Regions from separate parts of the Paenibacillus kribbensis genome, predicted to be linked through region 1. Evidence: predicted binding sites of a transcription regulator. Region 1 holds the regulator's gene; each other region holds the start of a gene.
The links. The regulator LexA, encoded in region 1, represses DNA repair genes until DNA is damaged. The targets are predictions, from matches to a motif close to CGAACATATGTTCG.
Positions count from the first base shown of each region.

Region 2: a site for LexA is predicted at 1,733-1,746, ahead of addB (helicase-exonuclease AddAB subunit AddB). Genes of this name have one in related genera too.
Region 3: a site for LexA is predicted at 1,165-1,178, ahead of B4V02_RS09765 (YhjD family protein). Genes of this name have one in related genera too.

Region 1 is NZ_CP020028.1:2,490,503-2,493,785, reverse strand. Features, by position in the region: gene B4V02_RS11325 (hypothetical protein) at 1-32, opposite strand, end outside; gene B4V02_RS11320 (DUF896 domain-containing protein) at 157-363, opposite strand; gene B4V02_RS11315 (LysM peptidoglycan-binding domain-containing protein) at 471-851, opposite strand; gene lexA (transcriptional repressor LexA) at 1,042-1,668, shown strand; gene B4V02_RS26135 (hypothetical protein) at 1,998-2,168, shown strand; gene B4V02_RS26990 (hypothetical protein) at 2,207-2,335, shown strand; gene B4V02_RS26985 (hypothetical protein) at 2,561-2,692, opposite strand; gene B4V02_RS27210 (accessory gene regulator B family protein) at 2,683-3,135, opposite strand; gene B4V02_RS11300 (hypothetical protein) at 3,164-3,283, opposite strand, start outside.
Region 2 is NZ_CP020028.1:1,880,140-1,883,422, forward strand. Features, by position in the region: gene B4V02_RS08380 (class I SAM-dependent rRNA methyltransferase) at 196-1,572, shown strand; gene addB (helicase-exonuclease AddAB subunit AddB) at 1,813-3,283, shown strand, end outside.
Region 3 is NZ_CP020028.1:2,182,494-2,185,776, forward strand. Features, by position in the region: gene B4V02_RS09760 (spore germination protein) at 1-592, opposite strand, end outside; gene B4V02_RS09765 (YhjD family protein) at 703-1,116, opposite strand; gene B4V02_RS09770 (DMT family transporter) at 1,453-2,343, shown strand; gene B4V02_RS09775 (YitT family protein) at 2,808-3,283, shown strand, end outside.

The sequences.
Region 1 (3,283 bases):
TTGCGTACTTTTCTTTCAAATGATCGGGCCATCTGTCAATTCCCTTCCCATATATATTGCATCAAAACGTTTGCTTGAAAGCTAATCTATATAGATACCGCGAAAGATACCTAAAAACAAAAGTCAAATTATGCAGGTCAAGCCGCCCTGGCGACATTAATGCTTAAGCCCGCCATTACCCTTTGGCGTATCATCGTCCACAAATTCAATCGTTTCAAGCTGTTGCCGAAAATTACGGCGAATGTTACCTAAATAAATTTCCCGAAGATTGGCACGCTCTGTAGTTTCTTCTTCCGTTAATCCCTCGGATTTTGCTTTGCGCGCTAATTCATTGATGCGCTGTACCAAGCTGTCTATATCCAAATTATGTCCCCTCCATAAAAGCAAAGATATAATACACTTTGACATGTAGAAAAGAGCTTGTCAAGGTTCCCACATCACGCCCCTAACAAGCCCTAACGGTGTATAGATCAGAAGTACGGAAGCTTGAGCACCTGACCTGCCTGCACTCCCCGATCTTCCAGCCCGTTAATCCGTACAATTCCTTCTATATATACTCGTGTATCCATTCGTTCCGGTTTATGTTTGATTGCAATCTGCCACAATGTGTCCCCAGGCTGTACTGTCAGCTTGGTTACCTCTACCTTCGGAACTGAAGGTGCTGCGAAAACTGTCAAAACGCCTGCACCTGCAATCCAAACAACAATAACTAGAATGAGAAGCTTAAGTAAGAGAGTATTGGTAATCATCTGTGCAATCAATTGTGAAAATCCTTTGCTCCCTTTCTTTTGATTCTCCTGCATCTTTTCTAAATTCATCGGAAAAATACTTTGATATGTGCTATATCTCATCATTGGCTGCGTCCTCCAAACGTTTGTTCTTATGTTTTTTCACAATATAACACGAACGTTTGTTTTGTTCAATAGACAACAGAACAAAAGTTCGCAAATATTTTTAGAGATTATTTAGAACTTATGTTTGTGCGAACGGAGGTTCTATGCTATAATTTTCCCAAACGTTACTAAATGGGGTTGATACGGTATGTCTAAGATTTCGAGCCGCCAGCAGGCCATTCTTGAATTTATCCGCAATGAAGTGCGTCTAAAGGGCTATCCCCCTTCTGTACGCGAAATAGGCGAGGCTGTCGGATTAGCCTCCAGCTCTACGGTTCACGGTCATTTGGACCGTTTAGAGAAAAAAGGACTCATCCGTCGCGATCCAACGAAACCACGGGCCATTGAGTTACTTGGCCAAGACGAGGCGGATAATAGCAATTTGATTAATTACTCCATTAGTCGTGTTCCCGTTGTCGGTAAAGTAACTGCCGGTCTTCCTATTACGGCGACAGAAAATATCGAAGATTACTTTCCTCTTCCCCAACATTTTGTTGGTGAGGATAAAATATTCATGTTATCTGTTGTAGGCGAAAGCATGATTGAAGCTGGTATTGCTAACGGTGACTATGTAATTGTACGTCAGCAACAAACTGCTGATAACGGTGATATTGTTGTAGCCATGACAGATGAAGATGAAGCAACGGTTAAAACCTTCTACAAAGAAAAAGATCATATCCGGCTTCAACCAGAGAACCCAGCCTTTGAACCGCTTCGCCTGAAGCATGTCAGCATTTTGGGCAAGGTTGTAGGACTCTTCCGGGACTTCCACTGATTTATCACTTTTTCTTCCCCGTTATTTTATCCACTACCTCAAAAACCGGCTGCCTAGGGCAAGCCGGTTTTTGATTGATTTTATGTTCATCTATGTAACTAATAACTATTCTTTCCTTTTCAGCAGCTATGGCTTAAACCATTTTATCAGCTATAAAAAACCTCCCTCTTTCAAAGGATCTTTCACTCATTTTATACCTATACGTTTTTTTATAAATTCTTAGAATCATAGGTATTCGCTTCTTTTTGCTTTCAATAGATTTATGCTTATACATTACTAGCACTATTGACATATGTATAAAGCAGACCTAAGCAAAGGAGACATGCCAGATGATCAGAAGTAAAGTCAAAACATATAAGCAGCGCATCGGAAAAAACCAATATCTGATCGTTAAAGTCTTTCAGGCTACAGCTGCTAAAGCAAAGAGCGGTAATGCCTTGGCTACCAATGCATTGAATATCAAAATTTCCAAGCGCAAGCGTAAAGATGAAGACGAGTAAGTTCAACCATACCTTCATTATATTTGAAGGGAGGTGATATGATGAGCAGAAGAAACAGAAGAAGAAGATTAAACATCCGTTCCAATCAAAGAGCCAACGCGCGTGCAGTAGGTAACGCGCTGGCTATTAACCTGTTTAACGTAAATGATGGACGACGCAGACGTTAATAGCCGTTGTCAGCAAAAAGCGGGAAGGATTCTTCCTGCTTTTTTTGTTCACACGTCCACTTTGCCACAGACTCCTCATGCTACTGCTAAAATGTATCGTCCTTCTTCGAAAAAATCCCTCAACGCTCAGAGCGCTAAGAGATTTCACATTTTAGTATGGTATCATATTGATCGAGAGCCCATTTCCACTTCCTTCTAAAAAGGAGCTCAAGACAGTCCAAATAATTAGTTCTTTTCTTTTTTCTTCAACTCTGCTGGTACTGGCTTAGCTCCAAATATTGTTTTTTCTTTTTTGGTTGATTCATCAGCGTATTTACCCAATTTTACATTCAATAATCTTGCCAATTTCATATCCATTTACGTTCACCTCCTCTCCATAAAGGCAGAATGCTGAAAGATTGTACAACACAGGATAGGGATATTATGGATGATTGTACGAAAAAATTCAACATGCAAATAAAAATACATATTAGTTTATAATATTTGTGATTCTCAGTCTTATTAATATAAATAAAATGATTCGGTGCATAAGCAATAAATATCAGCAATGAGCAAACATTAGTAATTAAAATTACCGACAAACTCAGGGGAATAAAAGGAATGATGGTGCATACTATCGTTGTAAAAAAAACACAGAAATTGAGGTTGGAAAAATGAATTCCTCCCGAGAATCTTCTAATTAGCATCAGGCTCCCAAGAGCCAATAATGCTCCGAAAAAATGTCCTGTAAACCATCCTATAATGGAAACAAAAATTATCGTTGAGATTTCAGTAAGTTTTATTGCAAGCGCATATTCCATCACCTCTAAACTTGTTGGACCATCAGGATCAGATCTCTTTATTTCTGCCGCGATGCGCCTGGATAGCGCTTCTAGCATCCTCATAATCCCCTTTCTCTGAAAAGAAATAAGATATACCGAATGTTAATAAAGAAATGGAAAGAAGACC
Region 2 (3,283 bases), 610 kb from region 1:
GGAGCGGTTCATTTGAATCTGGAGAAGCGGTAGCGTTCGCCTTTGCAGGGGGATTCTTACCATTAAAAACATTTATAAAATCCCAAGAATCCCCGTGCAACAGCGATCGTAAGATCAAATGAATCGCGGAGCCGCACCCCATCGAACACCACGCTTATAAGGACTTTGAGTAATCCAAGAATAGGAGTGAGGGTTTTGCCTTCAGTAATATTAGAACGAGGCCGAAAAAAAAGGCTGGAGCACGCACACCCTTGGGTGTTTAAAAATGAAATAGCCAAGGTCGAGGGCGATCCGGTGGCGGGCGAGCTGGTCAGCATTGTTAACCATCAGGGTCGATATTTGGCGACAGGCTACTATAATCCGGCTTCACAAATTACGGTGCGTGTGCTATCGTACGAGCCGCTGGAAGCCATGGACAAAAGCTTCTTTGTTGAACGCTTCCGCAATTGTCTGGAACACCGTGAACGTTTTGTGACCGGAGGAGATGCGTATCGGCTAGTGTACGGCGAGGCTGATTTTTTGCCTGGACTGATTGTAGACCGTTTTGGTGATGTATTGGTCGTGCAGCTGTTAACGCTGGGCATGGATCGGCGCAGGGAAGAAATCAGGGACGCGCTCGTTGAAGTGATGGGACCTGTCGGTATATATGAACGCAGTGATGTATCCGTCCGCGAGTTGGAAGGACTGGAACAGACGAAGGGGCCTTTGTACGGTGATTGCCCGCGCCATGTCGTGGTAACGGAAAATGGCTTGCAAATCAAGGTCGATATTGTGGAGGGCCAGAAGACAGGTTATTTCTTCGACCAGCGTGAGAATCGTGCGGCGATTGCACCGTTGATGACAGGCTGGGGTGCGCGCAGCGGAATTACAATGCAGGAAGTTGCAGAACAAGGCGGCTCTGGCACCACGGTTATGAAGCCTGTAAATAAAAGCGGCAAGGTTGTTGAATTCCCGTTTTGGGATGGCGCAACCGTACTGGAGTGCTTTTCACATACCGGAAGCTTTACACTTCATGCATGTAAATACGGGGCCAAAAAAGTAACTTGTCTTGATATTTCCGAGCATGCGATTGAAAGCGCCAGGGATAATGTCAAGCTGAACGGCTTCGAGGAACGCGTCGAGTTTGTCGTCGATGATGCTTTTCAATATTTGCGCAATCAGGTCAAAGGTGTAGAGGAACGAGCAGCCAGAGCCGGGGGCAAGGGGGATACGTCCAAGCCGCTAACAGCTGGTGGCGGACGTACGTTTGACGTGGTTATTCTTGATCCGCCAGCCTTTGCCAAAACGAAAAGTGCGGTCAAAGGAGCTACGCGGGGATATAAAGATATCAACCTGCACGGGATGAAGCTCGTTAATGAGGGGGGCTATCTGGTGACAGCGAGCTGTTCGTACCATATGCGTCCCGAACTGTTTCTGGACACGATTAAGGAAGCGGCGGCTGATGCAGGAAAAATCCTCCGTCTGGTGGACTGGAGAGCAGCCGGCAAGGATCATCCGCAAATTTTGGGCGTGGAGGAAGGCCATTATTTGAAATTCGCGATCTTTGAGGTGCGCAGCCAAAAACAGCTGTAGGTGTGGAAACACAGTGAATCGTCTTTGGGATAGCTAAAGATGGCTAAATAAGTAAAATAGGCTCGTTTAATGTATACATCAGTCCTGTAGAGAAGGCATGCATCAAGCCAACCTGCGGGACTGTTTGTTTTTTGAGGAAGGATATATTGCTGCAAAATGGCAAACGTACGTTCTTTTCTCCCTTGCCTCGTGTGCTATACTGTTAAATAGAATGTTGTTCGTTGGAGAGGAGGCCGCATCATGTCGGTCCGTTTGTTGATTGGCCGCTCAGGCAGTGGTAAAAGCACGCTAATCCGTCATGAAATGACATCTATGCTACGCGAGCAGCCGCTAGGCAAGCCCATGTTGCTGCTCGTACCGGAGCAATCGTCATTTGCTTCCGAGCATGCGTTGCTTACAGAAGCCGGAAACGGTATTCAGGGGTCGGTGCGCGCCCAGGTGATGGGATTTCATCGTCTTGCTTATTTAGTCATGCAGGAAACCGGAGGTTCAGCGCTGGTGCCGGTGACGGAAGAGGGCAAGAAGATGCTTTTATATAAAATTATACGTCGTCGCAAGGATGAACTGAGTTTGTTCAAAGACTCGGGGGATCAGCTTGGCTTTGTGGACCGGTTGAATACGTTGTTTACGGAGCTAAAGCAGTATGGGAATGATACCCGGTCTGTACCAGAGCAGCTGGAGCGCATGCATGCCGCAGGGGAGACGGTCCCGATTTTGCGCGGTAAGCTCAAGGATATCAGTTTAATCTATGAGGATTTTGAACGAGAGCTGGCGCTTAAATATATTGACGGTGAGGATACGCTGCGCATGCTGGCAGAACAGATTGCCGAGTCATCTCTTGTGCGCGGGGCAGATATTTGGATGGATGGCTACCGCAGGTTTACGCCGCATGAATACAAGGTGGTAGAGCAGCTTATGCTGCACGCCTCTTCGTTGACGGTGGCGCTGACCTGCAACCGCAGCTACGAGAGCGGACAGCTTCCGCATGAGCTGGATTTGTTTCATCCGTCGGCAGCTACCTATGTAAAGCTTAAAGGAATGGCCGACGAGCTGATGATAGAGATGCGGACCCAATTATTGCGCCCAGATCCAATGCCGAGGTTTAAGGAGCGTTCGGCGTTGGCGTATTTGGAGGCATATTTTGAACATCGTACAGGGTATCGGATACCGCAGGAGCTACGGGATCAATGGGCAGACAAGCAGCCGGAGGGCATAAAGCTGTACGCTGCTGCCAATCGTCGTGCAGAGCTGGAAGGGGCCGTACGCGAAATGCGCCGTCTGGCCCGGGATGAAGGCGCGCGTTATCGGGAAATGGCTTTGTTTGTACGTCATATTGAGGATTATGAGCCGTGGGTGGAACCGATATTCAAGCAATATGGGGTTCCGGTATTCCTGGATCAGCGAAGAAGTGTACTGCATCATCCCTTAGTGGAAATGATTCGGGCTTCGCTGGATATCGTCCAGCGGCGTTGGCGGTATGAAGATGTATTCCGTGCGGTCAAAACGGATCTTCTGTTGCCGCTGGATGGTCGGGTTAGCCGTGAGGACATGGACCGTCTGGAAAATTATGCACTGGCCTGTGGAATACAAGGCAGCCGCTGGACAGACGGACGACCGTGGCAGGCTGTACCCAGTCTGTCGCTGGAGTTGGAGGAGCAGGAGCGGAACCGGCAACGGGATGAAACACTCGATTTGATGGAGCTTTGCCGTG
Region 3 (3,283 bases), 310 kb from region 1:
CCGAGGAGATCGCTTTAATTCTCATCTTCACTTCTTCCACCAGCTCAGGATTAGCCAGGTCTTGAACATAGACGATAGCAATTTTAGTTCTCGTTCTAGATCCGACATAATAATAACGTACAACCAGCGACGGGTTGATAATTTGTTTGCGAATTAGATTGAGATTGATGGATAGCTGCTCAATAAATCCGTTGTGGGGTCCGCGAATAATCCCCTCGTTTTCCGGTTCATCCGTACTGCGAGTGTATGTTTTTTCGGAAGAAAGGATATAAAACTCTTCCGTGCGATCTATCATAAAAATGCAATATCCCTGAATAAGCGAATCAATGGCATTTTGGAGGTTAGTATCCTTTTGGCTGCTCAGGGTAGTGAACATTTGATGGGAGCTTGTGTCGGTCTTCTCGTATAAAGCACTCAGGATATGCGTCTGAATCATCTCCTGATCCACGAGCGAATCAATATAGAGAAGCATACTATCTTTACCGTCAACGGAAATCGCCTGTTTTTGTAAATCATCCGTATAAAAAAGCGCTTGCTCTATAAAAGAAACATTGCTGCTTAATTCAAAGAAAGCTGCGTCATGTCTGGTCAAGAGAGCACCTCCTTTTTGGATGAGATAGGTATAATGTGCGCCAAATGGATTGGATTTATCCACGATCTGGTGAATTATCCATTCTCGCATCTATTGGACTGTAGACGAGATTACAAGGGAACATCATCTTGGGTCAGATCAATTCCCAGATAATGTCCCAGTTTCCGTCTGACCTCACTGCGGGCAAAGGAGGAAAGCATGAAAAACCGCTTTTGATAACCGCGGCACATATACAAAACCTCTACACCTTCATGATTTCGGATTTCACTATATATTTTAATCCCTTGTCTTTTCATTTGGGCCTTCGTCTCTGCTAATTGAACTGCAACGCGCTGTTGTACTTCAGTCAGGCTACGAACGTACAGATCGGGCATTTTTAAAGGAGAGGTACTCAGAATACGAATGTCTCGCTCCAAAACATCCAGCACAAGGGTTAAAAGTACACAGATCTTGATCAACGCCGCATCTTTTTCGGAAGGTTGAGGGGCTTTACTCTTGTTGTCATGCAGCTTTTTGTTTGTCATAAAAATCTCCTTTACTCGGAGTAAGAATACAATATATAATAAGTGTACAGAACAAACGTTCCCTTTATACCTCATCATAGGAATTTTTCTGTTATGTAAGCAATCATCAATTATTGGAAAAGCAGCAGGAAAGCAAATTTTATAGTTTTATACCTGGTTTGAAGCACTAATCGGGGTGTCAATACACAGAACTTTTTGCTTGGATCGCCGGTGACAGTGAAACGGGATTTATGTTAAGCTAATGCTTAAAAAACTTACATAAAAGGAGAGATCGTTACTGATTGCGGTCAGTTGCTATTATTTATCATAAGAAGGTAGAGAAAGAAGGTATACATATTGTCACGTTCGTTGTATGCAGCGTTATTGCTACTGAGTCTTATTTGGGGTGGTTCGTTTCTGTTTATTAAAGTGTTATTGCTGCATCAAGTAGGACCGTGGACCATCGTTTTTCTCCGTTCCAGCTTCGGATTTGTTTTTATTGTCTTGTTGATGCTGTTTATGCGCATACCGTTTAAAATCAACAGCATTCCGTGGAAGTCCGTTATTCTGGTAGCTTTGGTCAACATGGTTTTACCATGGACTTTGATCGGTTTTAGTGAGACCAGAATAGCTAGCAGCATGGCTTCGGTATTAAATGCTACAACGCCCATTTGGACCATGTTGGTGGGGCTTGTCCTTTTCGGAGCTATATTTCATCGCCTACAGTGGCTGGGAATGTGTCTCGCTTTTGTAGGGATCATTATTTTACTGGGCATTAATCCTGCATCCATTATTTCAGTTGATCCTGTAGGTTTTGGATGTATGCTGCTTGCGACTCTCTGCTACGGATTTGGAACGCAGCTGTCCAAACGTTTTCTCTCCAATCTGTCCATGTATCAGGCTACCTTTGCGACACTGTTTGGTGCGGCAGTTGGGGGTGGTATCATGATGACAATTGTAGAGAGACCTGATTTGTCGATTGTTTTTGTTCCCGGTGTGTTTGGTTCCCTCGTAGGACTAGGGGTTCTGGGATCAGGAGTAGCGTATATTTTGTTCAACTATATGATATTGCGAGGAAGTGCAGAATTTGCTGCTTCGGTGACTTATTTTGTACCAGTGAGCGCTATTGTATGGGGATTTTTGCTGCTGAATGAGCATATTGGCTGGAATGTTCTTGCCGGACTCGTTCTTATCCTGGGAGGTGTATTTATGGCCAATCAGCGTAGAACAGTCAAATTAGCTGGATAATAGCGCTGTAAACGGGTAGAAATACGCGGGAGTATATTTTATGTGCATTCGCCAAACCTTCGGTATAATGCTGTAATTCGCACATACAATAAAGCATGCTCGCACATACCATAAAAAATATGGTGCAGCCATAAAAAGCAAGCTTTTTAGCAAGTGGTAAGGTGTGGTATAATAATTTATAGAAATACAAGTACCACAGAAATGTCGGAGTTTTATTCCACAAAAGAAAGGATCAGGATACCATGTGTCCCCGAAGGATACTTCCCCAAAGGACGATTTGGAAACGATTTGATCTGTCTTATACTTAGCTTTTCCGCGGAGTAACGTCAAGTTGCGAAAGCCAACTCTGCGGAAGAGGGGATTGTACATGCGAAGGACCAAGTCCTCAAGGCACATTTTACCCGGTAGCTTCCGTAAGAGTGGGCTCATCCACAATAAACTTACGAGAAACCGAGGGAGCCTGTATGAGGAAAACTTACGAATCTATCGTGAACAATGGAGCACTAAGGCAGATTGTTGTCATGCTGCTCGGAACATGCATTTTAGCTTTTACGTACTATCACATTAATGCTCAAAATCATTTGTCAGAAGGCGGATTTGCGGGCCTGGCCCTGCTGGGACATTATGCCTTTGGCATATCTCCGGCGTGGAGTATGCTGTTGCTGGATATTCCTGTCATCATTCTGGCATGGGTGTTGAAGGGCAGAAGATTCATGCTGCTGGCATTGATCGGAGCAGTCGGCTTTTCCCTGTTTTATGCAGGATTTGAAAAATATTCGACGCTGGTTATAGATCTGCACGGCAACTTGCTAATAGCGGCTTTGCTTTGTGGAGTACTGACTGGGTTGGGAGCCGGAATCGTGCTGCGATTCGGTGGAGCAACCGGGGGCGATGACATTTTGTCCCTGCTGATCAGTGAGTGGCGCGGATGGAAAATCGG